DNA from 2 places in the Rahnella sp. RFA10(1/100) genome. Region 2 is predicted to be linked to the other one. Evidence: predicted binding sites of a transcription regulator. Region 2 holds the regulator's gene; the other holds the start of a gene.

Region 1 (14,888 bases), on a different contig from region 2:
GCCTTAACCGGACAAGGCAACACCAGCGGTTACGCTTCAGCCAAAGGCGGCATTCTGGCGCTGACCCGTGAATGGGCGGCGGCACTGCTCGGCGACGGCATCCGCGTGAACGCGGTGATCCCGGCAGAAGTCATGACGCCACTGTACGAACGCTGGATCAAAAGCTTCGATCATCCCGACGAAAAGTTGCAACAAATCACCTCGCATATTCCGCTGGGACAGCGGATGACCACGCCGCAGGAAATCGCCAACACCGTGGTATTCCTGCTCTCTTCCCGCGCGTCTCACACCACCGGCCAGTGGCTGACCGTGGACGGTGGTTATATGCATCTCGACCGGGCGCTGACATGAAGCGCCGCTATTGTCAGGCACTGGATCTGGCGGAAGATCCGGCGCTTATCGAAGAATATCAGCGTCATCACCGCAAAATCTGGCCGGAAATTACCGCGCATCTGCGCCGTTATGGCATCGCAGAGATGGAAATTTACCGGCTGGGCAACCGGCTGATGATGGTGATGGAAACCACGGAAGAGTTTGACAGCGGGCTGTTCGAACGCCGCAGTCTGGAGGATCCGAAAATGTGTGAGTGGGAAGCCCTGATGTGGAAATATCAGCGCCCCACGCCGTGGACACCCGCCGGTAAAAAGTGGGTAGAAATGGAGAAGATTTTTTCGCTTGCTGAACAGATTAAGTAAAACCCGGTCGGCTCCCTCCCCTGCGAAGGGGAGGAGCAAAGCAAAACCCGCTCAACCCTGTGAATGTGGGAGGAGCAAAAGCTCTCCCTACTCTCAGGGAGTTCATCACGTTTTTCACGTTATCTGACATAAAAAATCAGCCACCTGAGCTGACCCCCTACATGCGTTACCAGATACTGAGGAATACACTATGCTCGCCGATAAAACTGCCGCGCCCGCTTATGCGCAGCGCAAAACGACGTCCGGTTTCCGCCTGGCGTTCATTTTGGTCACCACGCTGTTTTTCCTGTGGGGTTTATCCTACGGGTTGCTGGATGTCCTGAATAAACATTTCCAGGAAGTCTTACACGTTAATAAAGCCCAGTCTGGCCTGTTACAGGCCGCCTATTTCGGGGCATATTTTATCATCGCCCTGCCTGCCGGTTTCTTCATGGACAGGTTTGGCTATAAAGCCGGGATCCTGGTCGGATTATGTCTCTATGCACTGGGCGCGCTGTTGTTTGTGCCTGCCGCCTCCGCAGGCAGTTTCGCTATGTTCCTGTTCGCGCTGTTCGTGATCGCCCTCGGTCTGGGCTGTCTCGAAACCGCCGCTAACCCGTTCGCTACCGTGCTGGGCGATCCGGCCGGAGCAGAACGTCGCCTGAACCTTTCTCAGTCATTCAATGGCTTAGGACAGTTTATCGGCCCGATTATCGGCGGTTCGCTGTTCTTCTCTGCCACGCAGGGCACCACGGCAGACGGCTTGTCATCTGTAAAAACTACCTACGTCGCCATCGCCGTGTTAGTGCTTCTGATTGCCTTCCTGTTCGGGCGCACCAAATTGCCGGATATTCGTGAGCAAAGCGCGGCCGGGGATCAGGGTGGCGGAAAAGGATTATGGCAGCATGCCCATTTCACCGGTGGTGTGATTGCACAATTCTTCTACGTCGCGGCCCAGGTAGGTGTCGGCGCGTTCTTCATTAACTACACCACCGAACACTGGCACACGCTGTCGAATCAGAATGCGTCTTACCTGCTTTCCGTCGGTATGGTAAGTTTTATGGTTGGCCGTTTCTTCAGTACCTGGCTGATGGGCTTTGTCCGTCCGGCCACGCTGCTGGTAGTTTACGCCATCATTAATATTGTGCTGTGCGGCGTGGTGGTCGCGGGGATTGATAACGTGTCGGTGATTGCACTGGTGGCGATTTTCTTCTTCATGTCGATCATGTTCCCGACCATTTTTGCAATGGGTGTCAAGAATATGGGCAAACAGACCAAACGCGCCAGCTCTGTGATGATCATGGCGATTGTGGGTGGCGCGGTGATGCCATACCTGATGGGTGCGATTGCTGACCATTACAACACCGCGATTTCCTACGCGCTGCCGATGGTATGCTTCGCCGTGGTGCTTTTCTACGCCCTGAAGCAGCGTGCGAAAGCGGCAAATTGAGAAAGTTGTAATATAAAACAATCTGATGGCTACACCTCACCACAGCCCCTCCTTAATACCCTTCAGGCGTTAAGGAGGGGCGGCAACTCTGAAAACCACACCCTGAGTTTTAACATTCCTGTCATCCCGGATGAAAAAATCCTGCTTATACTTCATCGCGTATGAAACTGTTTAATAACGCTGAAGGGTAAAATATGTCGATTCGTTCATTGCAGACACTGTGTTTAACCCGTTTTTTATTGCGGATGTTCGTGACAGGCTTGGGCCTTTTTTGGGGATATTTCTGACGCATCGAAAAACAAGCGTCTGATTCGGCTACTGCGTCTGCCTCAAAAAGTACTGCGATCATCTTTCTGCTCCCTCATGAATTTCGCTCAGCTTATTACCGGCTAAAAGGGGATGCTTCGGTCAGCGCCGAAGTATGTCGGTGACGCGCAAGCTGGATCATGAATTTTTCTCATGTTCAGTGAATTTAAATCACTTTTTTTCACTCAATGACTCAGGCATAAAAGAGTCATCGCGATTCACTCTTAAAAATATGAAGGCTACTGAAATAATTTAGGTTTTTCAGCAACCAGGACACCTGATAAAAATGAAAAAAGAAATTACATTCACTCTTAAAAGCCTTCGTTTTGACGAAGATTATAACCCCTCGGAAAATACGCGTATTACGACTAACTTTGCCAATCTGGCAAGGGGTGAAAAACGCCAGGAAAACCTGCGCAACACCTTAGTGATGATTGACAATCGTTTCAATTCACTGGCGCATTGGGACAACCCTGTGGGTGACCGCTACTCCGTTGAACTCGATATCATTACAGCCCAGTTAAACATTAATATTGCAGGGAAGATCGACGTTTTCCCGGTGATTGAAGTATTAAAAACCACTATCGTTGATAAAAAAACCGATGAACGTTTTGACGGTATTTTAGGTAATAATTTTTCTTCTTATGTACGGGATTATGATTTTAGCGTTTTACTGCCGGAGCATAATAAGAATAAATCCGGATTTAGCCTGCCGGATGATTTTGGTGTATTACACGGTGATATCTTTAAGCGTTTCATTAACTCCGATATTTACAAAGAATTCTTTAATAAAACACCCGTTATTTGCCTGAGCGTCTCAAGTAAAAACACTTATTACCGTACCGGCAATCAACATCCTGTATTAGGCATCGAATATCAGCAGGACGAACCTTCCCTGACTGATGAATATTTCGCCAAGATGGGATTGCGGGCGCGATACTTCATGCCTGAAAACAGCGTTGCGCCTTTGGCGTTTTACTTCAGTGGCGATTTGCTCAGCGATTACACCAATCTTGAGCTGATCAGTACCATCAGCACGATGGAGACTTTCCAGAAGATATACCGCCCTGAAATTTACAATGCTAACTCCGCGGCCGGGAAACAGTATCAGCCAAGCCTGAATTTCCAGGATTATTCATTAACCCGGATTGTTTATGACCGGGAAGAACGTAGCCAGCTGGCTGTTGAGCAGGGGAAATTTACCGAGGAACATTTTATTAAACCTTACCAAACTGTTCTTAAACAATGGTCTGCTCATTCCGTTCTTTGATTTACTAAAAATATAAGGTCACCTGTGATGAAAAAATTATTACCGACATCGACTGCGGGCAGTTTACCTAAGCCCTCCTGGATTGCGCAGCCGGAGACACTCTGGTCACCCTGGAAGCTTGAAGGTCAGGAGTTACTCGACGGCAAAAAAGATGCGCTGCGTTTGTGTCTGGAAGATCAGCAACAGGCAGGTATTGATATCGTCAGCGATGGCGAGCAAACGCGCCAGCATTTCGTCACGACCTTTATTGAGCACCTCAACGGCGTTGATTTCGAGAACCGCGAGATCGTTAAGATTCGCAACCGTTATGAAGCCAGTGTGCCGACTGTTGTTGGCCCGGTCAGTCGTCAAAAGGCCGTTTTTGTCGAAGATGCGAAGTTTTTGCGCCAGCAAACAACACAGCCGATCAAATGGGCTCTTCCGGGGCCGATGACCATGATCGACACGCTCTATGATAATCACTATAAAAGTCGCGAAAAACTCGCCTGGGAATTCGCTAAAATTCTCAATGAAGAAGCCCGGGAATTAGAGGCTGTGGGTGTCGATATTATCCAGTTTGATGAACCGGCATTCAACGTGTTCTTCGATGAAGTGAACGACTGGGGTATTGCCACATTAGAAAGAGCCATTGAAGGGCTGAAATGTGAAACGGCTGTCCACATCTGCTACGGCTATGGTATCAAAGCCAATACAGACTGGAAAAAAACGCTGGGAACAGAGTGGAGACAATACGAAGAGATTTTCCCAAAACTACAAAAATCTAATATCGATATTATTTCACTGGAATGTCATCACTCCCATGTTCCGATGGAGCTGATGGAGCTGATCCGGGGTAAAAAAGTGATGGTCGGTGCTATCGATGTGGCAACCAATACTATTGAAACACCCGAGGAAGTCGCCGCTACGCTTCGAAAAGCACTGCAATATGTTGACGCCGACAAGCTCTATCCTTGCACCAACTGTGGCATGATCCCATTACCGCGTGGCGTAGCAAGAGGCAAGTTAGATGCGTTAAGTGCCGGTGCAGAAATCGTCCGGAAAGAACTGCTGGCGAAGTAAATTCACCCGATTGCATCAATCTGAAGAGAATTCAGCCCGGATCAGGCGGTCAGACCAGAAGCCTGCCGGGCTGAGTGATAAACCGATCATGCCCCGTTATTGCTTCACCAGCACCGGCTGTTCGCGATAATCCGCCGGGAAATGCTGTTTTAATTCGTTAATTTTTGGCAGGTCGTTCACCACGATGTACGGATAATCCGGATTATCGTTTAAAAAGTTCTGGTGATAAGCCTCTGCCGGATAAAAGTGTGCACTGCTTTCCACTTTTGTCACCAGCGGCTCGCTGTAACTGTGGCTGGCATCGAGCTGAGCGATATACGCTTTCGCCACTTCTGCCTGAGCCTGACTGAGCGGGAAAACCGCCGAGCGATACTGACTGCCGGTATCCGGACCCTGACGGTTTAACTCTGTCGGGTTATGCCCCACCGAGAAGAAAATATGCAGCAGTTCGCCATACGTCACCTGCGACGGATCAAAGGTAATTTTGACCGATTCTGCGTGGCCGGTATCGCCGGTACTCACCTGTTCATAACTCGCCGTTCGCGCGTCGCCGCCCGCATAACCGGACACCGCGCTGGTCACGCCTTTCACGTGTTGAAACACGCCCTGAATTCCCCAGAAACAGCCACCGGCAAACAATGCCGTCTCGCTGTGCGACGTACCCGCAGGTTCATCTTTTGCCGGTGCGGGGATTACCACCGCCGGTTCAGCGCCCCCGCCCCATGACCAGGCATTATTTTGGAACGCGAACGCTGACGCCAGCACCAGTCCGGCGATCAGACTGTAATGACGCATTTTTTTCGATGCAATTTTCATGGGTAATTTCCTGACTGATTAAGCTTGTGGAGTGAACGTCATCGCCAGCCCGTTCATGCAATAGCGCAGGCCGGTCGGCTGCGGACCGTCATCAAACACATGCCCCAGATGTCCGCCACACCGGCGACAATGCACTTCATCGCGAACCATACCGAGCGAGGTATCCCGGCTGATTTGCGCGGCGTTGCCCAGAGGTTTCCAGAAACTTGGCCAGCCGGTATGGCTGTCGAATTTGGTCGCCGAGGAGAAAAGAGCAAGATTGCAGCCTGCACAGGCAAATTCACCCACCCGGTGTTCGTCATTTAACGGGCTGGAATAAGGCCGTTCAGTGCCCGCCTCACGCAAAATGCGGTATTGATCATCGCTGAGGCGCTGATGCCACTGAGCCTCAGTGAGCATGATGTCGAATTTCGCAGTTTTCGCCTGTGCGTCGGCGCTGCGGGAAAACAGTGACGGGACCAACCCCATCAGCGCAGCGGCCGAGACCGCACCACTGCCCAGCAGGAAATTACGTCTGTTAATCATTGTTGCCACCGTTGCGGTTACTGTCGATGACATCAGACTACAAGGGGAGGGATTACGGAATCCTCGCGGAGAGTTAACGGTTTTGTGATAAGTAGGAGATTACCGCTGTGCGGCGCCAGCGAGCGGAGCGCGAAGTAGAAAAGCGGGGAGAGATCCAAGAGAGGGAAAGCACTTCCCTCTCTTGGGCGGTTTCGGCGCAGCGCGTTGTGCGATCACCGCTATTGAAAAACCGGAACTGTCACCCTTCTGTTCCAGGCAGCCGCCCCGTTGCAGCGGCCATCTGCAACCAGATTACAAAATCGCCCGTGCAGCCGGGTCTGCCCCCTCCCGCACAAACACAGGAATTTCACTCATTGGGGCGGCGACCCTAATCGCTCTCCCCCCTTCATAGCGTTCTCCATTCAGCGCCACCCACGTTTCTCCCGCCGGTAACCACACTTCCCGCTCGCGCTGACCGGCGTACAACACCGGGGCGACCAGAATATCGGCGCCAAGCATATACTGATCTTCCACCTGCCAGCTTTCAGCCTGAGCCGGATACTGATAGAACATCGTGCGCATTACAGGATCCCCCTTCTCATGCGCTTCCTGCATCACATGGCTGATGTACGGACGCAGTTTCTCACGCAGGAATAACCCGTTCTTCATCAGCGTGTAATTCTCTTCGCCGTAGCTCCAGACTTCATTTGGTGCGCCGCTGTTGCATTGCGCAATGCCGTCACGCCACGGTTCCGGCGGCTGAATTTGTGGCTCACGGTAACCATGCAGACGCATAACAGGGCAGAACACACCCCACTGGAACCAGCGGATCAGTAACTCCTGAAATATCGGATCATTAACATTCCCGCCCTGGAACCCGCCGATATCCGTCGTCCACCACGGGATACCCGCCAGCCCCATATTCAGGCCAGCGACAATCTGATTACGCAGCGCGTGAAAAGAAGAATGGATATCGCCCGACCACGCCAGCACACCATATCGCTGACTGCCCGCCCAGGCGCAGCGCACCAGATTAACGATCTCATGCTCGCCTTCCTGCTGTAACCCCTCGTAAAAGCCCTGCGCGAACTTCTGCGGATAAATGTTGCCGACTTCCAGCACCGGCCCGAGATGATAGCGATAGTTATCGAAATCATAGGCGCGGTATTCCGGCTCAGCTTCATCCAGCCAGAAGGTACGGATCCCCAGATCGTAATAGTTTTGCTTTACTTTCTCCCAGACAAACTGACGTGCGCCGGGATGTGTGGCGTCAAAGAAGGTGCAGTTGCCAAGGAAATCAAGATTCACCGATACACCACGATCCGTGTTCACCAGGTAACCTTTTGATTTCATCTCCTTATAATTTTCTGTCCGGCTGTCAACCGTCGGCCAGACCGACACCATGGTTTCGATACCCAGTGATTTCAGCTCAGCGACCATCGCTTTCGGATCCGGCCAGTCCACCGGGTCAAAACACCAGGTGCCCTGATTCGGCCAGTGGAAGAAGTCGATGACAATAACCGAAACAGGCAGGTTGCGACGCTTGTATTCACGCGCGACTTCCAGCACCTCCTGCTGTGTGCGGTAACGCAATTTGCACTGCCAGAAACCCGTGGCATATTCCGGCATCTGCGGGGCGGTGCCGGTTGCACGGCCATACTGATGCATGATCTCAGCGGGCGTATCGCCAGCGGTGATCCAGTAATCCATCTGCTCCGTGATCTGCGCTTCCCAGCGGGTAATATTTTTGCCGAATGTCGCCTCACCAATCGCCGGATTGTTCCACAACATGCCATACCCCAGACTCGAAAGCATAAACGGCACACTGGCCTGGGAGTTTCGCTGTGCCAGTTCCAGTGTGCAGCCTTTCAGATCCAGACAATTTTGCTGGTATTGCCCCATGCCATAGATTTTCTCATCCGCGCGCGACTCAAAACGTACGGTCAGCTGATGTTTACCGCCGGGAATGGCTTTAAATTCGCGGGCATCCATCTTTAGCGCACTGATGTATTTGTCCTGACTTTTCTCCGTCGCACCGATGCCGACGGTGGAACGCTGACGCCAGAATTCCTCAAGGATCAGCTCGCCGCGTGAGTTATAAAACGCCAGCTGCCCTTTGATATTCACCGATGCTGTGATGTTGCCGTTGCGCAGCGTCAGGGTTTCTGCGCTGCGGCTGATCTCAGCTTTTGGCTGAACATCCGCTGGCAGTAGCGCCCATAACGAATCATTGAGCTCAGGCCGGCAGGTGGCCCGCACGCGCAGGCTGTTTTCTCCCCAGGGCTCAATCACCAGCGTTTGTTGATCGAAATGCCAGAGAATACGGTTTTTTTCGGCGATTAATTCGCTCATGCGGACTCCTGTGTATGCAAGGTGGCCTGACGTTCAGGCTCATGTTCCCGGGAAATTTTGGACTGATTAATCTGTTTCATGGTGGCGTCATTGAGTTTGTACCAGCGCATCGACAATGCACTGAACATCGACAAGATGCCCGGCACCAGTGAGAACAATGCGATAATCGACAACATCGCGACGGTATTCTGCTGGGCAGCATGGGGCACGTAACCGCTTATGCCCAGTGTCCAGCCGACCACCGCTCCGCTCACCGCCATCCCCATTTTGAGGATCGCCAGCAAAGTGGAGAACACCGTGCCATCCATGCGCTTGCCTTGTTTGTATTCGCCGTAATCCACCACGTCAGACATCATCACCCACATCAGTGTGGTAGTGACCTGATAGAAGGTTGAAACCAGCAACGTCATGCCCACCAGCAGGGAAATCCATGCCGGAACGAAGAAAATCGCCGCGCTCAGCGCACCGGTCAGCACCGCGCACAGCGTGAAGGCCGCGAGTTTGCTGCGGTTGCGGGTCAGCGGTTTTACCAGCAAACTGCCGAGACTCTTACCCACAATATGTGCAGCCAGCAGCCACATAAAGTAGCTGGCGTGGCCAAGATAATAGGTGACGTAGTACATCATCGCGCCGAGGCGTACTACGCCGAAGGAGATATTGAAGAAGATCAGCGCCGCCACCACGCGCCACTGGTCATTACGCACTAAATCACGTAAATCGGAGAGAAAATTCTCGTGCGTCGGCGGCGCACTGATACGTTCTTTGGTGTTTAAAAAACACAACAGGAACATCACCACGGCGATCGACGCCATGATTGCCATCGCACCAAAATAGCCGTCAAGTTTATTGCCGCCACCCATCATCTCTGCCAGCGGCATCATCAGGAAGGTGGACATTGCACCACCCAGCGTGGCAAGGAAGAACCGATAGGATTGCAGGGAAATACGCTGGGTATTATCAGGCGTGATGATCGCGCCCATCGAGCAATAAGGAATGTTGATGGCGGTATACATCAGCATCTTCACGCAATAGGTGACGCTGGCGTATACCATCTTTCCACCCAAGGTCAGGGATTCCGGTACCGCATAAACCAGCAAACAGCTGGCTCCGAAAGGTAACGCCAGCCAGAGAATATAAGGCCGGAATTTACCGAAACGCGTTTGCGTCCGGTCAGCGATCAGCCCCATCGCGGGATCCACTATGGCGTCAGCGACGCGGGCAACCAGAAACATTGTTCCGACAAATACTGCCGGTAATCCCACAACATCGGTGTAATAAAACGTCAAAAATATAATCACATTATCCAGGCCAATATGGCTCGCCATATCCCCCAGACCGTAGCTCACCTTTTCTTTTACGGATAGTTTCGCAGTCATTTTTCGTCCTGCCTTTTGTAGGGTTAAACATAAAAAAGTCAGTCCGTCCGTGGTCCGAGGACTTGTTATAGAATGGTTAAAAGAGAGCGACAATTGCGAGATATCATAAATTTCTTATGATTTTTGATTTGTGTGATACCGGTAACATGATGAGATCCGTCTCGCCTGCGGAACGGGAGAAGGAGAGAAAATGATACCCGCGATAATTATAAATTTTGCTAATAAATAGGGCTGAACCTGAGGGATCGGGAAAAAAAAGCATGTTTGAATCCAGCGACCCCGACACCAGTGCATTCAACTTAAATAATTCAGGTGACAACATAAACAGTGGTTAATGTTGCCATATCAGGATTAAAACTCTGAATGAAATGTTTTCATCTTCTTGTTATTAATGAAAAAAATGCATTTTTCTATCTTGATAAATTTTGGTTATGATGTAATTTATTGCTAACAAGTTAACGTATTGTTATGAATACCTGGAGACTGAAAGCAATACATTTCTATTCAGGCATTTTGAAAATGAGGGTTCACGGGTGCAAGAGAATTGGTTGTTATTACTCGGTGGGGCAAGCGTGGTACAGGGGCCTGATTTACTCGATGAAGCCAAAGAAGCAGGATATAAAATCCTGCTTACCGACACAGAAGAAAATCTCAGGGTGTTTGGCGACAGAGCGCAAAAAGCCGACGAGGTGGTGGTAACCAATCATTACGATGATGAAGCAATGCGGGATTTACTGGCCAGGTATCCCTATATAAAACGGAGTTATGCTTTTCGCGAAAAACTTCAGTTTGTAAATAGTAAACTTAATATATTATTAGATTCCTCATGGACACGCCCTGCAACAATCATGCTGATACAAAACAAGTATCTTTGTCGTGAGCTGTTACGAAAATGCGGCATCAGCCAGCCGGAAGCTTTTTTGTGTTATTCAGCAAGTGATGTAGAGGAAAAATTAAGAATACATTTTTCCGGTCATGAAGCCATCCTTAAACCCGTCACCGATGCAGGCAGTCGCGGGGTATATTCTGTCTGTTCAGACAACATTGATAATATTATTCCCAGACTCCCGCAGAAAGGTTACCCATTCATCCTTGAAGAGAAGGTGGAAGGTAAAGAATACAGCCTTGAAGCCCTTTTCGTTGGCAAAAAGTTCAGAATGCTAAATATCACTGAAAAGTTTTTATTTGCAGAGACTTTTTTTGAGCAAGGGCATGTTAATCCGGCAGGTGTTTCTCTTGACGAGCAGAAAAAACGTCAGGCCCGGGCATTAGTGGAGTCTGCGTGCAAAGTGATTGGTATCGAATACGGCATGATCCACGCCGAGTTTTGGGATACTGATGCAGGTATTATTTTGGGAGAAATTCACAACCGTGTCGGGGGTGACTTCATCTCAGTGATGGCGGCCGAGACAGCAGGTATTAATGTATGGCAAAGCCAGCTAACCGATACTCTCTGTTATAAAGCACAGAAAAAAGAGCATATGGCTGTGTGGTCAGAACGTAAAGGAGTAAGCCGCCCCTCTGCTTTGCCGCCGGATTTAGACCAAAAACCAGGGTTTGTTGGCCACGCCTATCTGGGCGAACGCAATTTATTGTGTGCTGAGGGTGCAAGTTATGAGGAGGCGTTAAATAATGCAAAAAGCATTTCAAAACTCTTCAATATTTAAAATCATCCTTGTCCAGGATTTCATCGGGGCCTTTGCCTTCTTTGCTCCTCAGGCATTGTTAATCGCTTATTTACACGAAAACTTGCAGCTGTCAGCAGCCCATACCAGCGGTATATTATTCACGTTGATATTCTTTTCGAGAATTGGCCGCTTAGCCTTTTCACCCTATCTGGATAGAATAAACTTCCCTCTTTTACTTGCAATACTGCAACTGTTAGGAGGATTGGGCTTCTTCCTGCTATCGCGTGGCGAGATTACACAACTCTATTTAGGCGCATTTCTCGTCGGGCTTTTCTACGGGAATAACTCAATTGTTATCCGTATTGCCACCTCCTTTTTGAAAAATCAGTCACTCTCTTTAAACTATTCGTTGCTCAGTACGGTCACAAACCTGGCTTCAAGTGGTGGGGCCATACTCCTGGGCATGTTGTATCAGCATGTCGGGCCCGTTTATATGTTTGAAACAATGTCCTTACTGTTTACACTCACCTGTGCATACACCTACTGGGCGACAAGAAAAATAATCCTCCCCAAACAGGGACATTTCTTCAAAGTATTAATGAGCCTGGTCAGGAGGAAAGTGATTTTACTGACGCTGCTACTTATCCTGCTTGTGTGGTTCATCTATTCGTTAGCGTTAACCACAATGCCACTCTTTGTGATCGACCGTTTGCATAGAACAGACTTGGTATGGACGGTAACGGCACTGAACGGGCTGGCCGTCTTAGTTCTTGCCTATCCGGTTAATTATTTAATTGACAGATTTGATGATAATACCAAACTTATTATCTCATTTTTACTCTTTGGCTTAGCATTTTTAGTGTTATCTCTCCATAATTCGCTGGCAATGCTATACCTGTTTCTTTTCCTGATAAGCACGGCTGAAATTATCGCTATCCCGGCATATCAAAGCATTATGTCTTTCAACACGGGAGAATATGAAAGGACAGCTATTTTTTCACTTTCTATCCTTGCCGTAGGTATAGGTGAAAGTCTTGGTGCTGTTTTCGCCGTATGGACAAATGAACACAGTCCCTTGTTCCACATTATCTTTATTCTCATGTCTGCTGTCACTGTACTAATCAGTCTGTTCTGTATGCGAAGCCATACCTCCCTCGCGTGATCCTGATAATCCGGGCGGACTTTCATTGCCCGGATTACCCCTGTTGTTTATACCTCCGTCAGTCTCCCCTATCCTTTGGCTCCTTAAATATTCGCTCAATGGCATCCTCATTGCCATGCATCCATAAAAACTCCTGAAAATAATATTTCTTATAGCATAAAAGTAGAAGCTTATTCTTTTCCACATTGTTAAAGAATACTGCATGTATGAATTATCACTCATCACTTCTGTAGGCCGGAACACTTCACTTAAAATCACGCCAGCTTAGTTTTTAATACTGTCCGTTAGCATAAAATAAATAAAAATAACTTTTTTAAAAAAAGGATATTTTTATTTTCTTCAGAGAAAAACCAAGAAAAATGTTGCAGAAAAATATAAACACCCTATTTCGCCAAAAAACAATTAATATTTGAATGTAATTTTCAATAACACTTTTATTAAATAAATTCTAAACCGAGAGCGTCGTGAAAATTCAATAAAACCCTTCTCTATATATAACGCGCAGGAAAACTCCCTTACTAAAGCTAGTTGGGGTGAAAGGCCAATCAAAGTTGTTACTAATATGTAAACATAATTACTTAAATAACACAATAAATAATATTAAAATTTTGCAACATGCTTAATTACCGCCAAATATCAATCATTGGAATAAAATACAAACAAAAATTTGTTAAACGTGGATTATTTTTATTATTAAATATTTCCGCACCATGAATGACAAATAAAAAATTAACTATATGATTATTAATGAAAAATTTATTTTCAATAGTTTACGCCATGAATATTTTTCAATAGCGCACTTTCCTCCCCAAAAAGATATTTCATATTTACTTTACTTAAGGCAAATCCTAAAATTCCAAGGCACCATAAATGTTAATTAAATGTATGTAATTCCCAGAGACGGAGGTTTTGTGAATAATTCAGTGGTGATTTTTGCGGGTTTAAGAAGAACGAATAACGAAAGATTTGAAGCCCTGGCAGCAGCAAAAAGATTAGGGCTTTCAGTCGTACTTATCGGACGTACTATCCCTGAAATGGCTAAAGAGCACCTTTTGGAGTGGCATGAATGCGATACCTCAAATCATGAATTAGGTCTTAAGGTTGCTAAAGATGTAGCTTCGCGACATAACGTGGTCGGTGCATTCAGCTGGACAGATCTGGAACTGAGTTTTGTTGCCAGAATCAACCAGGCTCTGTCATTACCTGGATTAACTCCCGAAGCGGTCAAAATCATCAGAAGTAAATTTCTTACACGTCAGGCTGTTTCGGAAGTTGAGGACGTATCTCCGCAGTATTTCAAAATATCCTCTCTCGACGAACTGTATACTGCCATGGAGACATTAGGTTATCCGGCAGTTGTAAAACCAACAGGTGGCAATGGTTCAAAAGGGATCTTTATTCTGAAAAGCGAAAAGGAGCTTGAATCCGCTATCAGCAATCTCCGCTCACTGGTTTCCGCAGGTAATGACCCTATTTTCAACTCACACGGTGATGAATTTATTGTTGAACAATATGTTCAGGGACAGGAGGTCAGTGTTGAGGTTCTGGTACACCGTGGGGTAGTGGATATTATCGGCATAACCGACAAGTCGACCACCACTCCCTTCCCTTTTGAATCACAACATATATTTCCTTCTGCAGCGTCTGATAAAGCGAAATTAGACGTACAGCGAAAAATTGTTGCCATTGTTCAGGCAGTAGGTTGTGACAATTGTACTTTGCATATCGAAGGTAAAATTGAAAATGACAAATTTACGCTGATTGAAATCAACGGACGCCCTGGTGGTGGTTATATCACTACCCATTTAGTGCCACGAAGCACCGGGGTAGATCATGTCGCCAATATTATCAGAGTGGCTATTGGTCAGGTCCCCGAATTGCGCCCCTTGAGAGAGGGATCCTATGCCGGCATACGTTACCTGTTTGCAGAAAAAGAAGGTCAGTTTTCAGGTCTGACAGGTTATGATCAGGCGATCCTGGATACCGGGGGGCTGGATAACGTTATGACTGAAATCCCGGTAGGCAGCACCATTACCCTGCCACCGGAAAGCTATACCACTCATCGTGTAGCATCGGTTGTCGCTCATGCACCTTCTTATGACATACTTTTAAATATACTAAACAACGTTACAACCTCGTTAAGCATTAATATTCAATAAGGAATGATCGTCATGACCGCGCTTTATTAAATAATGCGCTGGAAGATATCTGCAGAAAAATATATTCCGGCCATTTTTTAAATGCGTACAGATAATTAAATTTCCTTCAGGAATAAACGTCATGTCATTGCA
Region 2 (14,888 bases):
AGCAGACCTGATTCAGTCTTCTTCACGCCTTTTTCTTTGGCGAAATCAGCACGGAATTTGTCGCCTTTGTCAGCGTTAGCTTTGGCATCCTGCTCCATCTTAGCCTGCGCGGATGCTTTCACACGACCTTCGAAGGTTTGCAGAGTCTGCTCAATTTCCTGATCAGACAGTTTGCTTTTATTTGCAAACGCATCCTGAACGCCAGAGATCAACTGGTCTTTATCCAGTTTGATGCCCAGCTTTTCTTGCTCTTTCAGGGAGTTGTCCATGTAGCGACCCAGAGATGCACCCAGAGCATAGGCAGCCTGCTCGTCATCACTTTTGAATTTGGCCGTGTCTGTTGCTGCCGGAGCAGTTGCAGCAGGGGCGGCGGCTGGCGCAGTTGCAGCAGCGGCCGGTGCTGTGGCTTCAGCAGCCATAACCTGAGTGGCATTCAGGGCGATCGCCATGGTGGTTGCCAGCAGAGTTACTTTAAACAGTGATTTCATCCATTTCTCCAAGACCAGAAGTGTATGACCTCTGGTAATAATTACGAAAGTTCGGCGGTTACTATAACTGTCCGTCTCACGACAAAACAATCTCTATACACGTCATTAGCGTCTTATTCCGACCTTTTTTGCATCAATAAGTTTCGTCACAGGATCGGCATATACGGATAAAGCGTCAGGGAGGTCAGGTAATCCTGTGGCTTTACGGGTAGAATCGCCGGTCTACAATACAGGATGAGGTTCCGGTCAATGCTCAACATGATCAACGTGGGCCACACAGTGAGGTAATGATGATGAACTCAAACACCGTTGAACAACGTCTGGAGATGCTGGAAAACAAGCTGGCTTTCCAGGAGATTACCATTGAAGAGCTGAACATGATTGTCACACAACATCAGCTGGAAATGAGCAGACTGCAAGATCACCTGCGTCTGCTGACCGACAAACTCCGTGCCAGTCAGCCATCAATGATTGCCGATCAGTCGGAAGAAACCCCTCCGCCGCATTATTGATGCTGATTTCAACGTAGCAAAAAGGCGCCCGGGGCGCCTTTTTCTTTAACTGCTAAACGTGCAACGCGATTAATGACAACCGCAACCGCCGTTTCCGCCGCAACCACCTTTCTTACCGTGATCATGACCGTGGTCGTGATCATGGTCGTGGCCGTGACCACCGCAGCAACCTTCACCATGTTCATGATCATGATCATGATCGTGGCCGTGTTCGCCGTGAACGTGGCCGTGAGCCAGTTCTTCTTCGGTTGCTTCACGGATAGCGACAACTTCAACGTGGAAGTTCAGATCCTGACCGGCCAGCATGTGGTTTCCGTCAACCACAACGTGGTCACCGTCAACTTCAGTGATTTCAACAGGCACCGGGCCCTGGTCGGTGTCAGCCAGGAAACGCATACCGACTTCCAGCTCATCAACACCCATGAACACGTCTTTAGGCACGCGCTGAACCAGGTTTTCGTCGTAGTTGCCGTAAGCATCGTTCGCACCAACATGCACGTCAAAAACGTCACCAATGGCATGGCCGTCCAGCGCTGTTTCCAGACCGGAGATCAGGGAACCATGGCCGTGCAGGTAATCCAACGGTGCGCTCACCGGAGATTCATCAACCAACACACCGTCTTCTGTACGAACCTGATATGCCACGCTGATGACCAGGTCTTTTGCTACTTTCATGATAACTCCTACCGTTGGAAACTCAATTTGTTGTCTGCGGGCGTTTCGTAACGCACGCAACTTCGCTTAAGGCTAATTCAGTGACGGCCACTTTTCGATGAGATCATCCTGAAAAGCGCGACCGGATAAATTTGGCGAAGAGTGTAGCGGAAATCCGCGTCTCTGTACTAACAGCATAAAAAAACACGAGCCATAACGCTACTTCGGATCGAAAATACCAATCACCTGCTCTTCCGGCCGGAGCTTTTTGCTGACCTGCGCATCCGTCTGACGCTGATGGTGTCCGCACTTCACACACTCCACCACTTCCACCTGATCTTCCTGCCATAAAGCCAGCGTATCCATCGCCTTACATTTCGGACACACCGCGCCAGCGATGAACCGTTTACGGGTTATAGCCATATTACTTCTCCAAAAATTGCCGACATTGCGTCCGGTCAGTTTTCGATCAACAACCGAATTTTTTTCGCTACCGGACTATTCATCATCGTCCCAGCCATCAAGCTGGCGGCGTTCGTTATGCATTTCGCTCTGGAAGATATCTTCCAGTTCGCGCCGGGCTTCTTTCACACGGGAAATTTGTGCCACATCGCCACGGTTTTGCGGCACCAGTTCGCGCAACATACGCATATCGAGACGGCGAAAATGCTGTTGTGCACGGTACGCACTGTGCGGATGCATGCCCAGCGTCACGAGCGCTTTCTTACCTAACTCCAGCGCACTGGAAAACGTCTCGCGGGAAAAATTCACGACGCCCGCCTGCAAAAGCTCATGCGCTTCAACACGTCCGCGGGCACGCGCCAGAATATTCAGATGCGGAAAATGTTGCTGGCATAAATGCACGATCGCCATCGTATCCTCCGGTTCATTGGAGGTAATAACGATTGATTTTGCTTTTTCCGCACCGGATGCCCTGAGGAGTTCCAGTTCGGTCGCATCGCCGTAATACACTTTGTAGCCGTAAGTGCGCATCAGCCCGACGGCGCTGATATCGCGCTCCAGCACAGTAATGCGCATTTTGTTGGCCATCAGCAAACGCCCGATCACCTGTCCGAAACGCCCGAAGCCAACAATAATCACCTGCGGCTCGTCATCCTGCACAAAGTGTTTTTCATCGCTCTCTTCGCCGTCGTTATAACGCTTCACCAGAATCCGGTCGACCCACTGCATCAGCAGCGGCGTGGTCATCATGGATAACGTCACCACCACCAGCAACAACGAAAGTTGCGAGGAAGAAATGACTTTTTGCGCACCCGCCGCTGAGAACAGCACGAAAGCAAATTCCCCGCCCTGACTGAGAACGGCAGAGAATTGCAGCCGGACCGAAGTACGTAAACCAAAAATACGGGACAGCCCGTACAACACGCCGGTTTTAACAGCCACCAGAATAATCACACCCGCCAGCACCAGTAAAATGTGGGTGTAGAGCACGCCCAGATTCAACGCCATACCGACAGAAATAAAGAACAGCCCGAGCAGTAAACCCTTAAACGGCTCGATGGCGATTTCCAGTTCGTGCTGATATTCGCTTTCCGCCAGCAAAATCCCGGCGATAAATGTCCCGAGCGCCATCGAAAAGCCCAGCGTATCCATAAACAATGCCGAACCGAGCACCACCAGCAACGCGGCGGCGGTAAACACTTCCCGCACGCCGGAGGCCACAATCAGCCGGAAAATAGGTCGCAGCAGATAGCGTCCGCCGATCAGCATCCCACCAAACGCCAGGACTTTCAGGCCAATCATTTCCCAGTTATTGCTGCCTTCGGAGCTGCCAGCCAGAATCGGAATCAGGGCCAGTGCCGGGATCACCGCAATATCCTGGAACAGCAGCACGGCGAAACCGAGCTGGCCGCCTTCATTACGCGTCATGCCTTTATCACGCATCAGTTGCAATGCCATCGCCGTCGATGACATCGCCAGCCCGATACCGCCAATCACCGCCGCCTGCCAGGAAAACTTCGTGAGATACAACAGGCCGCCGAGCACCAGCGCGGTCAGGATCACCTGCCCGGCACCAACGCCAAAAATTTGCCGCCGCAGCGCCCATAATTTTCCGGGGTTCAGTTCCAGGCCGATGATAAACATCAGGAAAACCACACCCAGTTCAGAGAAGTGCAGGATTTCATCCACGTCACGGATAAAACCTAAGCCCCACGGACCGATGGCAATGCCAGCCAGCAAATAGCCGAGCACCGCGCCGATACCTAAACGTTGCGCCAGCGGCACCGCGACCACCGCAGCGAATAAAAACAGCAGGATTGCCGTAGGTATATTTGAAACATCCATCAGACGATCCCTCCGTGCGGTAACGGGGATCGCAGCCATTCACCGTAGGCTTCAGCGTGGCTTTGCAACACATCAGGTTTCTGACGTCGTGCCCAGTAAATAATGATTGGCGTCATCCAGTGCATATGACACATCGCCGAAGTCAGTTCAAACGGGCGCATAATGTCGGACATCGGATAGCGGTTATAACCGCCTGCACGGTATGCGCCTTCCGGCTCACCGGTGGTGACGACCGAACGCCAGTATTTGCCGTTAAGTGCATTCCCGCCAGCACCGCTGGCAAACCCCCGCGCCAGCACGCGATCCATCCATTCTTTCAATAATGCCGGGCAGCTATAAGTATAAAGAGGGTGCTGGAAGACGATCACTTTGTGTTCGCGCAGCAACTGTTGTTCACGGTGGATATCAATAAAAAAATCAGGATAGTGAGCGTATAAATCATGCACGGTGACATGTTCAAGCTGCTGTGCCTGCTGTAACAAAACGCGGTTGGCGACTGAATCGGGTGATTCCGGGTGGGCGTAAAGCAGCAAAACCTTTGGTGGCTGCGACATCAATACCTCCAAAGCGTCGTCAGGGTGCGGTTTTTCCGTTACCATGCTTCGCAAAGACAAAATGGGACGCGATACGTCTTGTTTAAATCATTATCATGACAATTTAACATACTCTCAACACGGCGCTTTATGATTGTTTTCTCCTCCTTACAAATCCGACGCGGCACTAACGTGCTGCTGGACAACGCGTCTGCGACCATCAATCCCGGCCAGAAAGTCGGGCTGGTGGGCAAAAATGGCTGCGGTAAATCCACCCTGATTTCACTGCTTAAAGGTGAAATGAGCGCCGACGCAGGCAACCTGACTTTTCCGTCCAACTGGGCACTGGCCTGGGTCAATCAGGAAACACCGGCTCTGGACGAGCCTGCAATAGAGTATGTTATCGACGGTGACCGCGAATTCCGTCAGCTGGAAGCACAATTACAGCACGCCAACGACCGCGATGACGGCCACGCCATCGCCACGCTGCACGGTAAACTTGATGCAATTAACGCCTGGACCATTCCGGCGCGTGCGGCGAGCCTGCTCAGCGGGTTGGGATTTACGCAGAATCAGTTACAGCAGCCGGTCAAATCCTTCTCCGGCGGTTGGCGCATGCGTCTCAACCTTGCGCAGGCGCTGATTTGTCGTTCCGATTTACTGCTGCTTGACGAACCGACCAACCACCTGGATTTAGACGCGGTGATCTGGCTTGAAAAGTGGCTGAAAAGCTACACCGGCACGCTGGTGCTGATTTCTCATGACCGTGATTTTCTGGATCCTATTGTCGATAAAATACTGCATATCGAACAGCAGACGCTGAACGAATACACCGGTAACTACTCGTCTTTCGAACGCCAGCGTGCGACCAAACTGTCGCAACAGCAGGCTTTGTTTGAAAGTCAGCAGGAAAAAGTGGCGCATCTGCAAAGTTATATCGATCGTTTCCGGGCGCAGGCGACCAAAGCCAAACAGGCGCAGAGCCGTATTAAAATGCTGGAGCGCATGGAGCTGATAGCCCCGGCGCACGTAGACAATCCTTTTCATTTTAGCTTCCGCTCACCGGAAAGCTTGCCCGATCCGCTGCTGCGGATGGAAAAGGTCAGCGCCGGTTATGGCGACACCACGATTCTGGAGTCGATCAAACTGAATCTGGTGCCGGGTTCACGTATCGGTTTACTCGGCCGTAACGGTGCAGGTAAATCGACGCTTATCAAACTGCTGGCCGGAACCATGCCGCCGCTTCACGGGGACATTGGGCTGGCGAAAGGCGTCAAACTCGGTTATTTCGCTCAGCATCAGCTGGAGTTCCTGCGCGCAGAAGATTCGCCGCTGCAACATCTGGTGCGTCTGGCGAATAAAGAAACCGAACAGCAATTGCGCGATTATCTCGGCGGATTTGGTTTCCACGGCGATAAAGTGACGGATCCTACCGGGCGGTTCTCCGGCGGTGAAAAAGCGCGCCTGGTGCTGGCGCTGATTGTCTGGCAGCGCCCTAACCTGCTGCTGCTTGATGAACCGACCAACCACCTGGATCTCGACATGCGTCAGGCACTGACCGAAGCGCTGATCGACTTTGAGGGTGCGATGGTTGTCGTGTCGCATGACCGCCACTTATTGCGTTCCACTACTGACGATTTGTATCTGGTACACGGCGGCAAAGTGGAACAGTTCGACGGCGATCTGGAAGATTATCAGCAATGGCTGGTGGACATTCAGCGTCAGGAAAGCCAGCAGGATGCACCGGCTAAAGACGGCGGCGTTAACAGTGCGCAATCGCGTAAAGATCAGAAACGTCGCGAAGCCGATTTCCGCAACCAGACTCAGCCACTGCGCAAGCAAATCACCAGGCTGGAAGCACAGATGGAGAAACTGGGTACCGAACTGGCAGCAATTGAAGCCCGTCTGGCCGACTCCGCCATTTATGACATCAGCCGTAAGGCCGATCTCACGGAGTGTCTGCAACAGCAGACCAAAGTGAAAGGTGCGCTGGAAGAGACTGAAATGACCTGGCTCGATGCCCAGGAACAACTGGAAGAAATGTCTAAAACTTTTGATATCGACAGCTGATCGTATGCTCACAAACGGGAAAGGAGCCGTGATGGCTCCTTTTTGGTCTGTAAATTAATGCCAGATTAACAGCACACAGGCGGCGGTCAGAATACCCATCGCAATGTTAAAAGTGTACCACGCACGCTTGCTGCGCAGCAGGCGACCAATCACCGTGCCGAAGCCAAGCCAGATAATGCCCGATACCAGGTTCACCAGGAACATCCCAAGGCTGATACCGGCAATCGAAGGATTATAGGCGGCGCCCGCCAGACTGAAGCTCGCGACCGCACCCAGTCCCATCAGCCAGGCTTTCGGATTAAGAAATTGCAGCAACCAGCCCTGATACAAACGGATCGGTTTTGGCGGCGGCGCACCGGTTTCCAGTTTTTCATAGGCAGACGTTGCAATCTTCCACGCCAGCCACAGCAGATACAGGCTACCGGCGATTTTGAGAAACAGGTGTAACGCAGGATAAATCGTGATGAGACCGCCGACACCAAAGGCCACCAGCAGCAAAATACTTTGCATACCAAGCATAATGCCGACCATCAGCCAAAGTGAACGGAAGAACCCAAAGTTAGCGCCAGACGTGGTGAGTAACATATTGTTCGGGCCGGGGGTAATGGCGGCGACCCATAAAAATCCAAGCATCGATAAAAATAAACCAGGTTCCATTTAATTTGGGTTCTCCGACCCGAAAGATGTGCGATAGCATTGAAGCTAACAGCGTGATATTGATCGCACAAGAGCCTCTTAAGAGAAATTTATTCATCTTATGGTTGAAACCTTTCGCCCCTTACGCGGGGCCAGTAATCCGCACATCCAGACGCTACTCCCGCGACTGATAAGACGGCATGCAACACTTAAACCTCACTGGCAAAGGCTGGATACGCCGGACGGCGATTTTCTGGATTTAGCCTGGAGTGAAGATCCGGCACAGGCGCGACATAAACCTCGCATGATCCTGTTTCACGGCCTGGAAGGCAGCTTTTACAGCCCGTATGCGCACGGCTTATTGCAGGCGTGGAAAGACAAAGGCTGGCTTGGTGTGGTCATGCATTTCCGCGGATGCGGCGGTGAACCTAATAAGCTGCTGCGTATTTATCATTCCGGTGAAACCGAAGATGCCCGCTTTTTCATTCACTGGCTCAATGAGACCTATGGCGAAGTCCCGACCGGCGCGGTAGGTGTGTCACTCGGCGGCAATATGTTGACGTGTTATCTCGGGCAGGAAGGCGAAAATTGTACGTTGAGCGCCGCCGTGGTGGTCTCCGCACCGCTGATGCTGGAACCTTGCGCTTACCGGCTGGAACGCGGTTCATCACGGATTTATCAGCACTATCTGCTCGGTCAGCTCAAAGGCAATGCCTCGCGTAAGCTGGCAAAATACCCTGGGACATTGCCCGTCACGCTGGCGCAACTGAAAGCCATGCGTCGTCTTCGTGAATTTGACGATGCTATTACCTCAAAAGCGCACGGATTTACCGACGCGCTGGATTATTACCGCCGGTGCAGCGGTCTGCCGTTACTGGCACAGGTCAGAACCCCCCTGCTGATTATCCACGCCAAAGACGATCCGTTTATGACACCCGACGTCATCCCGAAAGCAGAAGATTTACCGGATTGCGTGGAATATCAGTTAACGGAACATGGCGGACATGTCGGCTTTGTGTCCGGCAGCATACGTAACCCCCAAATGTGGCTGGAACAACGCATTCCGGCCTGGATCGCCCCCTATTTAGAAAATAAGACTAAGGAAAAAACAGAGTGATTATTCCCTGGCAGGAACTGGATCCTGAACTGCTCACCAGCGTGGTGGAATCCTTCGTATTGCGCGAAGGCACCGATTACGGCGAGCAGGAAAGATCGCTGGAACAAAAAGTCGATGACGTGAAACGTCAGCTGAAAAGCGGTGATATTGTGCTGGTATGGTCAGAGTTGCATGAAACGCTGAATATTATGCCACGCGGTCAGTTCCGCGCCGGGCAGGAAGAAGTGCCGCAGGACGGGTAGAGCCGCTCGAAAGCAGGTTGTGACAACCTGTCACTTCGCGAATAAATATGGTAACAATAGGCTTAATTATGCGCAGCACGGCACTACATTTTCAACCACAGAAAAGACCGCGTCACGCCAGCCTGTATCCCCTTTCTGGAGAAAAGCATTTATGTCAGCCAAACATCCTGTTATTGCCGTTACCGGTTCGAGCGGTGCAGGCACCACGACCACCAGCGTGGCGTTTCGTAAAATATTTCAACAGCTTGGCTTACGCGCTGCGGAGCTGGAAGGCGACAGTTTTCACCATTTCACCCGTCCTGAAATGGATGCGGCGATCCGTAAGGCACGCGATCTCGGGCGCCACATCAGTTATTTCGGGCCGGAAGCCAATGACTTTGGTTTGCTGGAAAAAAGCTTTATCGAATATGGCAAAACCGGCACCGGCCGTTCACGTAAGTATTTGCATACTTATGACGAAGCGGTTCCCTATAATCAGGTGCCGGGCACGTTTACGCCATGGCAGGCGTTGCCGGAACCAACGGATATCTTATTCTATGAAGGCCTGCACGGCGGTGTAGTGACAGACAAAATTGATGTCGCCGCCCAGGTCGATTTGCTGGTCGGCGTTGTGCCTATCGTTAACCTGGAGTGGATCCAGAAACTGGTGCGCGATACCGGGGAGCGTGGCCATTCACGTGAAGCAGTGATGGATTCCGTCGTGCGTTCGATGGATGATTATATCAGCTACATTACGCCGCAGTTTTCCCGCACCCACATCAACTTCCAGCGTGTGCCGACTATCGACACCTCAAACCCGTTCGCAGCAAAAGCCATTCCGTCACTGGATGAAAGCTTTGTGGTGATCCATTTCCAGGGACTGGACGACATCGATTTCCCCTATCTGCTGGCAATGTTGCAGGGGTCATTTATCTCGCACATCAAAACGCTGGTGGTACCAGGTGGGAAAATGGGGCTGGCGATGGAGCTGATCATGGCGCCACTGGTGCAGCGCCTGATGGAAGGTAAGAAAATCGAGTAAACTTTATTCCGCTGCAATCACTTCAAAGCTGTGGGTGATGGTGGCCGCTTTACCCAACATCAGAGACACTGAACAGTATTTTTCGGCAGAAAGGCTGACCGCACGTTCAACAATCTTATCGGTCAGATCCTTACCGGTGACGATAAAATGCAGATTGATATGCGTGAACAGACGCGGCGCTTCTTCGCGGCGTTGTGAAGTCAGCTTCACTTCACAATCACGCACGTCATTACGGCCTTTCTGTAAAATAGATACCACGTCAATTGCACTGCAGCCGCCTGCGGACATCAGTAACATTTCCATCGGGCTTGGGGCTTTATCGCCCGCGTTACCATCCATTGAAATCTGATGACCCGACGCTGACTCACCTAAAAAGGTCAGCCCTTCAACCCATTTGACACGTGCGTGCATGAACTATTCTCCCGGTGAATAAACTTTTAGAAATCTGCTCTCAGAGTACCCTTTAGACCAAAATCTGGCAACGTAACCCGATCGCCATCATGCTGAAGCGAGACAACAGAAGACAGCATCTCAAACCTGTGCTACAAACAAAGCCGAAACATACTTTCCAGTAAATTGCGGTGACGGTTTTTGCGGTTTAAGAACAGAACCCACGGTGTTAACAGCAATAAACAGGCTGTTGCACTCCGACATCCGCTTGCAGCATTTCTGGGGAGTTATATGCTGAAAGGGCGCTTTGGATTTGAAGTGCCATACAGGGAACTCTGAGCCCTGTGATTTTGGGCAGCGATAACAACAGAGGATAATAGCTAATGGTTCTCGGCAAGCCACAAACAGACCCGACTCTTGAATGGTTCCTGTCTCACTGTCATATACATAAGTATCCTTCTAAAAGTACGCTGATTCACCAGGGTGAAAAAGCCGAAACGCTTTACTACATCGTGAAAGGGTCAGTTGCTGTCCTGATTAAAGATGAAGAAGGCAAGGAAATGATACTGTCCTACCTTAACCAAGGTGACTTCATCGGTGAGCTGGGACTCTTCGAAGAAGGTCAGGAACGTAGTGCCTGGGTACGTGCTAAAACTGCCTGTGAAGTGGCTGAAATTTCGTATAAAAAGTTCCGCCAGCTGATTCAGGTTAACCCGGATATTCTGATGCGTCTCTCCGCGCAGATGGCCAACCGTCTGCAAGTGACGTCAGAGAAAGTCGGCAACCTTGCCTTCCTCGACGTAACCGGTCGTATCGCTCAAACGTTGCTCAACCTGGCTAAACAGCCTGATGCAATGACCCATCCGGACGGGATGCAAATCAAGATTACCCGTCAGGAAATTGGCCAAATCGTCGGTTGTTCACGTGAAACAGTCGGACGAATCCTCAAAATGCTGGAAGATCAGAGCCTGATCTCCGCACACGGGAAAACGATTGTCGTTTACGGCACACGTTAATCCCTCGAAAATTGGCGCGGCAGAATACTGTCGCGCCTTTTTTATGGGCTAAGCTTTACCCATGACGTTATGGCGAAAACTGTTTTACCATCCTGAAGTGAATTACGCGCTGCGCCAGACGCTGGTGTTGTGCCTGCCTGTTGGCATTTGCTGGCTGTTTGGCAACTTGCAAATGGGTCTGCTGTTTTCCCTCTGCCCGGCCTGCTGTAACATCGCCGGTCTGGATACCCCGCACAAACGCTTTTTCAAACGTCTGATCGTCGGCGGTTCACTGTTTGCCGTGAGCAGCATTCTGCTGCAACTGATGCTGGAAAACTGGTACGTTCCGCTGCCGCTGATCATGCTATCGCTGGCGTTATTGCTCGGCGTTACCGGTGAAATCAGCCCGTTACATGCGCGCCTGTTACCCGGCGCGCTGGTAGCCACTATTTTCACGCTGAGTATGGTCGGTGTGCGCCCGATGTGGCAGGCACCGGTGCTGTTCGCAGCAGGCACAGCCTGGTACGGGGTGTTTAACTGGGTGTGGTTTCGTATTTCGCAAGAACAGCCTATGCGCGAAACGCTCAGCCAGCTTTATCTGCAACTCGCGGATTATTTCGAGGCCAAGTACAGTCTGCTGACGCAACATACCGATCCCGAGACGGCGTTGCCGCCATTACTTACCCGTCAGCAGCAGGTTATCGATCTGATTGCCCTGCTTTATCAGCAATTACACATGCTGCCACAACACGGACATCATCATCACCATAAGCGACTGTTTCAGCTTTTTCAGGTTGCTCTCGATTTGCAGGAGCACATTACCGTCAGCCTGCATCAGCCGGAGGAAGTACAGAAACTGGTTGAGGAAAGCCATGCAGAAGCGGTAATCCGCCGCAATGCGCAGGTGATTTCCACCCGTCTTCGGGTGATTGCCGGCGATATTCTTTATCACCGTTTATCTGAGCGCTTTACCATGGCCAATGAGCTGGCTGCGCTGGAGAAAATCGCCGCGCGTAACCCGGACAATCCGGTTGGCCAGTTTTGTTATTACCATTTCAGCCGCATTGCGCGCCTGCTGCGGACCCAGCGCCCGTTATACCGGCGCGATCTGATGAGCACCCAGCCACGTCTGCCCTTCTGGACTGCGCTAAAAAGCTATCTTTCTTTCAAATCCGTGGCCCTGCGTAATGCCGCGCGTCTGGGCATTATTTTAGCGATTGGCAGCAGCCTGGGGCTGTTCTTCAATTTGCCCAAACCGTACTGGATTTTGCTGACTATCATGCTGGTCAGCCAGAACGGCTATAACGCCACGCGGGTCAGGATCCAGCACCGTGCGCTCGGTACGCTGGCCGGTTTGCTGATTGCTTCAGGATTGTTAAAACTGGCGCTACCGGAAAGCACCACGCTGCTGTGCATGCTGCTGATCACCTTGTTGTCCTATACGGTTTTACGCAAAAATTACGGGCTGGCGATGGTCGGCATGACGGTGACGGCAGTGTATACCCTGCAACTACTGGCGATGAACGGTGTGCATTTTCTGATACCAAGACTGGTCGATACGCTGCTCGGCTGTGCGCTGGCCTTCGGTGGCACCCTCTGGCTATGGCCGCAATGGCAAAGCGGTTTGCTGCGCCAGAACGCGCATCAGGCGCTGGAAACGTATCAGGACGCTATCCGTCTGCTGCTTGAGGAAAACCCCGACACCGCAAAACTGGCGTATACCCGTATGCGGGTCAATCAGGCGCACAATAAGCTGTTCACTTCTTTAAACCAGGCGATGCAGGAGCCCGGCTTTAACTCGCATTATCTGGCAGACATGCGGTTATGGGTGACACACAGCCAGTTTGTGGTCGAACATATCAACGCGATGACAATCCTCGCACGCGAACATTATATGTTGCCGGAAAAACTGGCGACGGAATATTTGCAGACCTGCGAAATCGCACTGCAAAGCTGCCAGCAACGACTGCTCTATGACGGGCCGGGCAGCGAGAATAATCTGTTTAATGCGCCGGAACTTCATCCGGATATGCCGCTGACCGAAATGGAACGCCACCTGCGGCGCGTGATTTCACATCTCAGCGTAATGCATACGATCTCGTCACTGGCGTGGAAGCAACGACCACATCATGGGATCTGGCTGACGCGGCGGGCGTGAAAGGGGAGACACCTTTCAAATCCCCCTTTTTACTGGCTTGCAGCCAGACTGCTTTTTGAAATGGAGAAACTTTCGGCTTTTCAATTGCCGTGATCGCTTAACTCACCGCGCCGAAACCGACCAAAGAGGGCTAGTCATAGCCCTCTTTGGTCGGTTTCGGCGCAAGAGACCATGTGATAAATGTTAGTGGGAAACCGAAATTTTCTCGATCAAGCGTTTAAAGACGGGGCCGTGGGGATCACCCCCCACAAACTTTCCCCACCGCCTTCTCAAACCTTTCCATCCCTTCGCTGATGTCAGCGAAATCAATCACCAGTGAAGGCGCAAACCGCATCACGTTTGGTCCGGCGACCAGCATCATCAGCCCGGCTTCTGCGGCGGCGGCATGGAATTCTCCGGCACGGTTTTTATACGCATCGGCAAGCTCGGCGCCGATCAGCAGCCCCTGACCACGGAACTCGTTGAAGATGTGATATTTCTGATTGATGGCATCCAGCGCGCTGATGAATTTCTCGCGGCGTTCGTTGATGCCAGCCAGTACATCAGGTGTATTGATGATATCCAGCGCAGCTTCAGCCACCGCACAGGCCAGCGGGTTGCCGCCGTAGGTGGTGCCGTGTTTGCCCGGCTCCATAACGGAAGCCACTTCTTCAGTTGCCAGCATGGCACTGACCGGGAAACCGCCGCCGAGCGCTTTGGCTGTGGTCAGAATATCGGGCGTCACGCCGTAGTGCATATAGCTGAACAGCTTGCCGCTGCGTCCCATACCGCTTTGTACTTCATCCAGAACCAGCAGCGCCTGATGTTTGTCACAAAGCTCGCGCAGGCCTTGCAGAAACGCCTGGGTAGCGGGGGTAACGCCGCCCTCCCCCTGCACCGGCTCAACCACAATGGCGCAGGTGTGGTCGTCGATCACCGCCTTTACGGCATCCAGATCGTTGAACGGCACATGCACAATGTCAGCGGGTTTCGGGCCGAAGCCGTCGGAGTATTTCGGCTGGCCACCCACGGAAACTGTGAACAACGTGCGACCATGGAAGGCGTTATGGAAAGCGATGATCTTACTTTTGTACGGGCTGTGACGGTGTGAAGCATAGTAACGCGCCAGTTTAAAAGCCGCTTCGTTGGCTTCAGCGCCGGAGTTAGCGAAAAATACACGGTCGGCAAAAGTGGCATCGATCAGCTTCTGCGCCAGTCGCAGGGCGGGTTCATTGGTAAATACATTACTGACATGCCAGAGGGTTTCGCCCTGCTCATGCAACGCTTTCACCAGTGCCGGATGGCAATGCCCGAGCGCTGTCACAGCAATACCCCCTGCGAAATCAACATATTCATTCCCTTGCTGATCCCAAACGCGACTGCCTTTACCTTTCACCGGAATGAATTTCGCCGGTGAATAAACCGGTAAAATGACTTTATCGAATGTACCCCGATCTACCGCTGATTTTTCTGACATTACTCGTCTCCCCACTGCCATTAATATGAAAATATAATCACAAAATATGCATAAAAAATCACAGACAGGCAAACGAAAATCGCACCCGAGGCGGAAGTAATTTTTTCAGCAATATTAACTGATTAGATTTTAAGGAAATTATCCAGAAGCTGGTGCCCCTGCTCGCTCAGAATGCTTTCAGGATGAAACTGAACGCCATGCAGGGGCAAGGTTTTGTGCATGATGCCCATAATGTCGTCGCGATCACCACTACGTTCTGTCCATGCCGTGACCTCAAAACAGTCGGGCAGCGTCTGTGGCGCGACCACC

The links. Region 2 encodes CRP, which controls carbon source genes, mostly activating them, when cyclic AMP is high. Its sites were predicted from a motif close to ATGTGANNNNNNTCACAT; they were not measured.
Region 1: a site for CRP is predicted at 9,938-9,955, ahead of ETV65_RS14240 (glycoside-pentoside-hexuronide (GPH):cation symporter). Genes of this name have one in related genera too.

Annotation. Positions count from the first base shown of each region.
Region 1 covers NZ_SEWR01000004.1:165,939-180,826, reverse strand. The annotation lists gene ETV65_RS14285 (SDR family oxidoreductase) at 1-351, shown strand, start outside; gene ETV65_RS14280 (L-rhamnose mutarotase) at 348-695, shown strand; gene fucP (L-fucose:H+ symporter permease) at 886-2,124, shown strand; partial or broken gene ETV65_RS25375 (MFS transporter) at 2,319-2,435, shown strand; gene ETV65_RS14265 (DUF1852 domain-containing protein) at 2,717-3,700, shown strand; gene ETV65_RS14260 (methionine synthase) at 3,728-4,759, shown strand; gene msrA (peptide-methionine (S)-S-oxide reductase MsrA) at 4,856-5,575, opposite strand; gene msrB (peptide-methionine (R)-S-oxide reductase MsrB) at 5,594-6,100, opposite strand; gene ETV65_RS14245 (glycoside hydrolase family 31 protein) at 6,392-8,431, opposite strand; gene ETV65_RS14240 (glycoside-pentoside-hexuronide (GPH):cation symporter) at 8,428-9,807, opposite strand; gene ETV65_RS14235 (ATP-grasp domain-containing protein) at 10,341-11,474, shown strand; gene ETV65_RS14230 (MFS transporter) at 11,440-12,597, shown strand; gene ETV65_RS14225 (ATP-grasp domain-containing protein) at 13,509-14,756, shown strand; gene ETV65_RS14220 (saccharopine dehydrogenase C-terminal domain-containing protein) at 14,878-14,888, shown strand, end outside.
Region 2 covers NZ_SEWR01000005.1:6,039-20,926, forward strand. The annotation lists gene fkpA (FKBP-type peptidyl-prolyl cis-trans isomerase) at 1-488, opposite strand, end outside; gene ETV65_RS15700 (protein SlyX) at 782-1,000, shown strand; gene slyD (peptidylprolyl isomerase) at 1,070-1,675, opposite strand; gene ETV65_RS15710 (YheV family putative zinc ribbon protein) at 1,874-2,077, opposite strand; gene kefB (glutathione-regulated potassium-efflux system protein KefB) at 2,153-3,961, opposite strand; gene kefG (glutathione-regulated potassium-efflux system ancillary protein KefG) at 3,961-4,515, opposite strand; gene ETV65_RS15725 (ABC transporter ATP-binding protein) at 4,645-6,564, shown strand; gene ETV65_RS15730 (LysE family translocator) at 6,619-7,221, opposite strand; gene ETV65_RS15735 (hydrolase) at 7,322-8,317, shown strand; gene ETV65_RS15740 (YheU family protein) at 8,314-8,559, shown strand; gene ETV65_RS15745 (phosphoribulokinase) at 8,711-9,580, shown strand; gene ETV65_RS15750 (OsmC family protein) at 9,584-9,991, opposite strand; gene crp (cAMP-activated global transcriptional regulator CRP) at 10,354-10,986, shown strand; gene ETV65_RS15760 (YccS/YhfK family putative transporter) at 11,048-13,123, shown strand; gene ETV65_RS15765 (aspartate aminotransferase family protein) at 13,362-14,579, opposite strand; gene ETV65_RS15770 (aminodeoxychorismate synthase component II) at 14,702-14,888, opposite strand, start outside.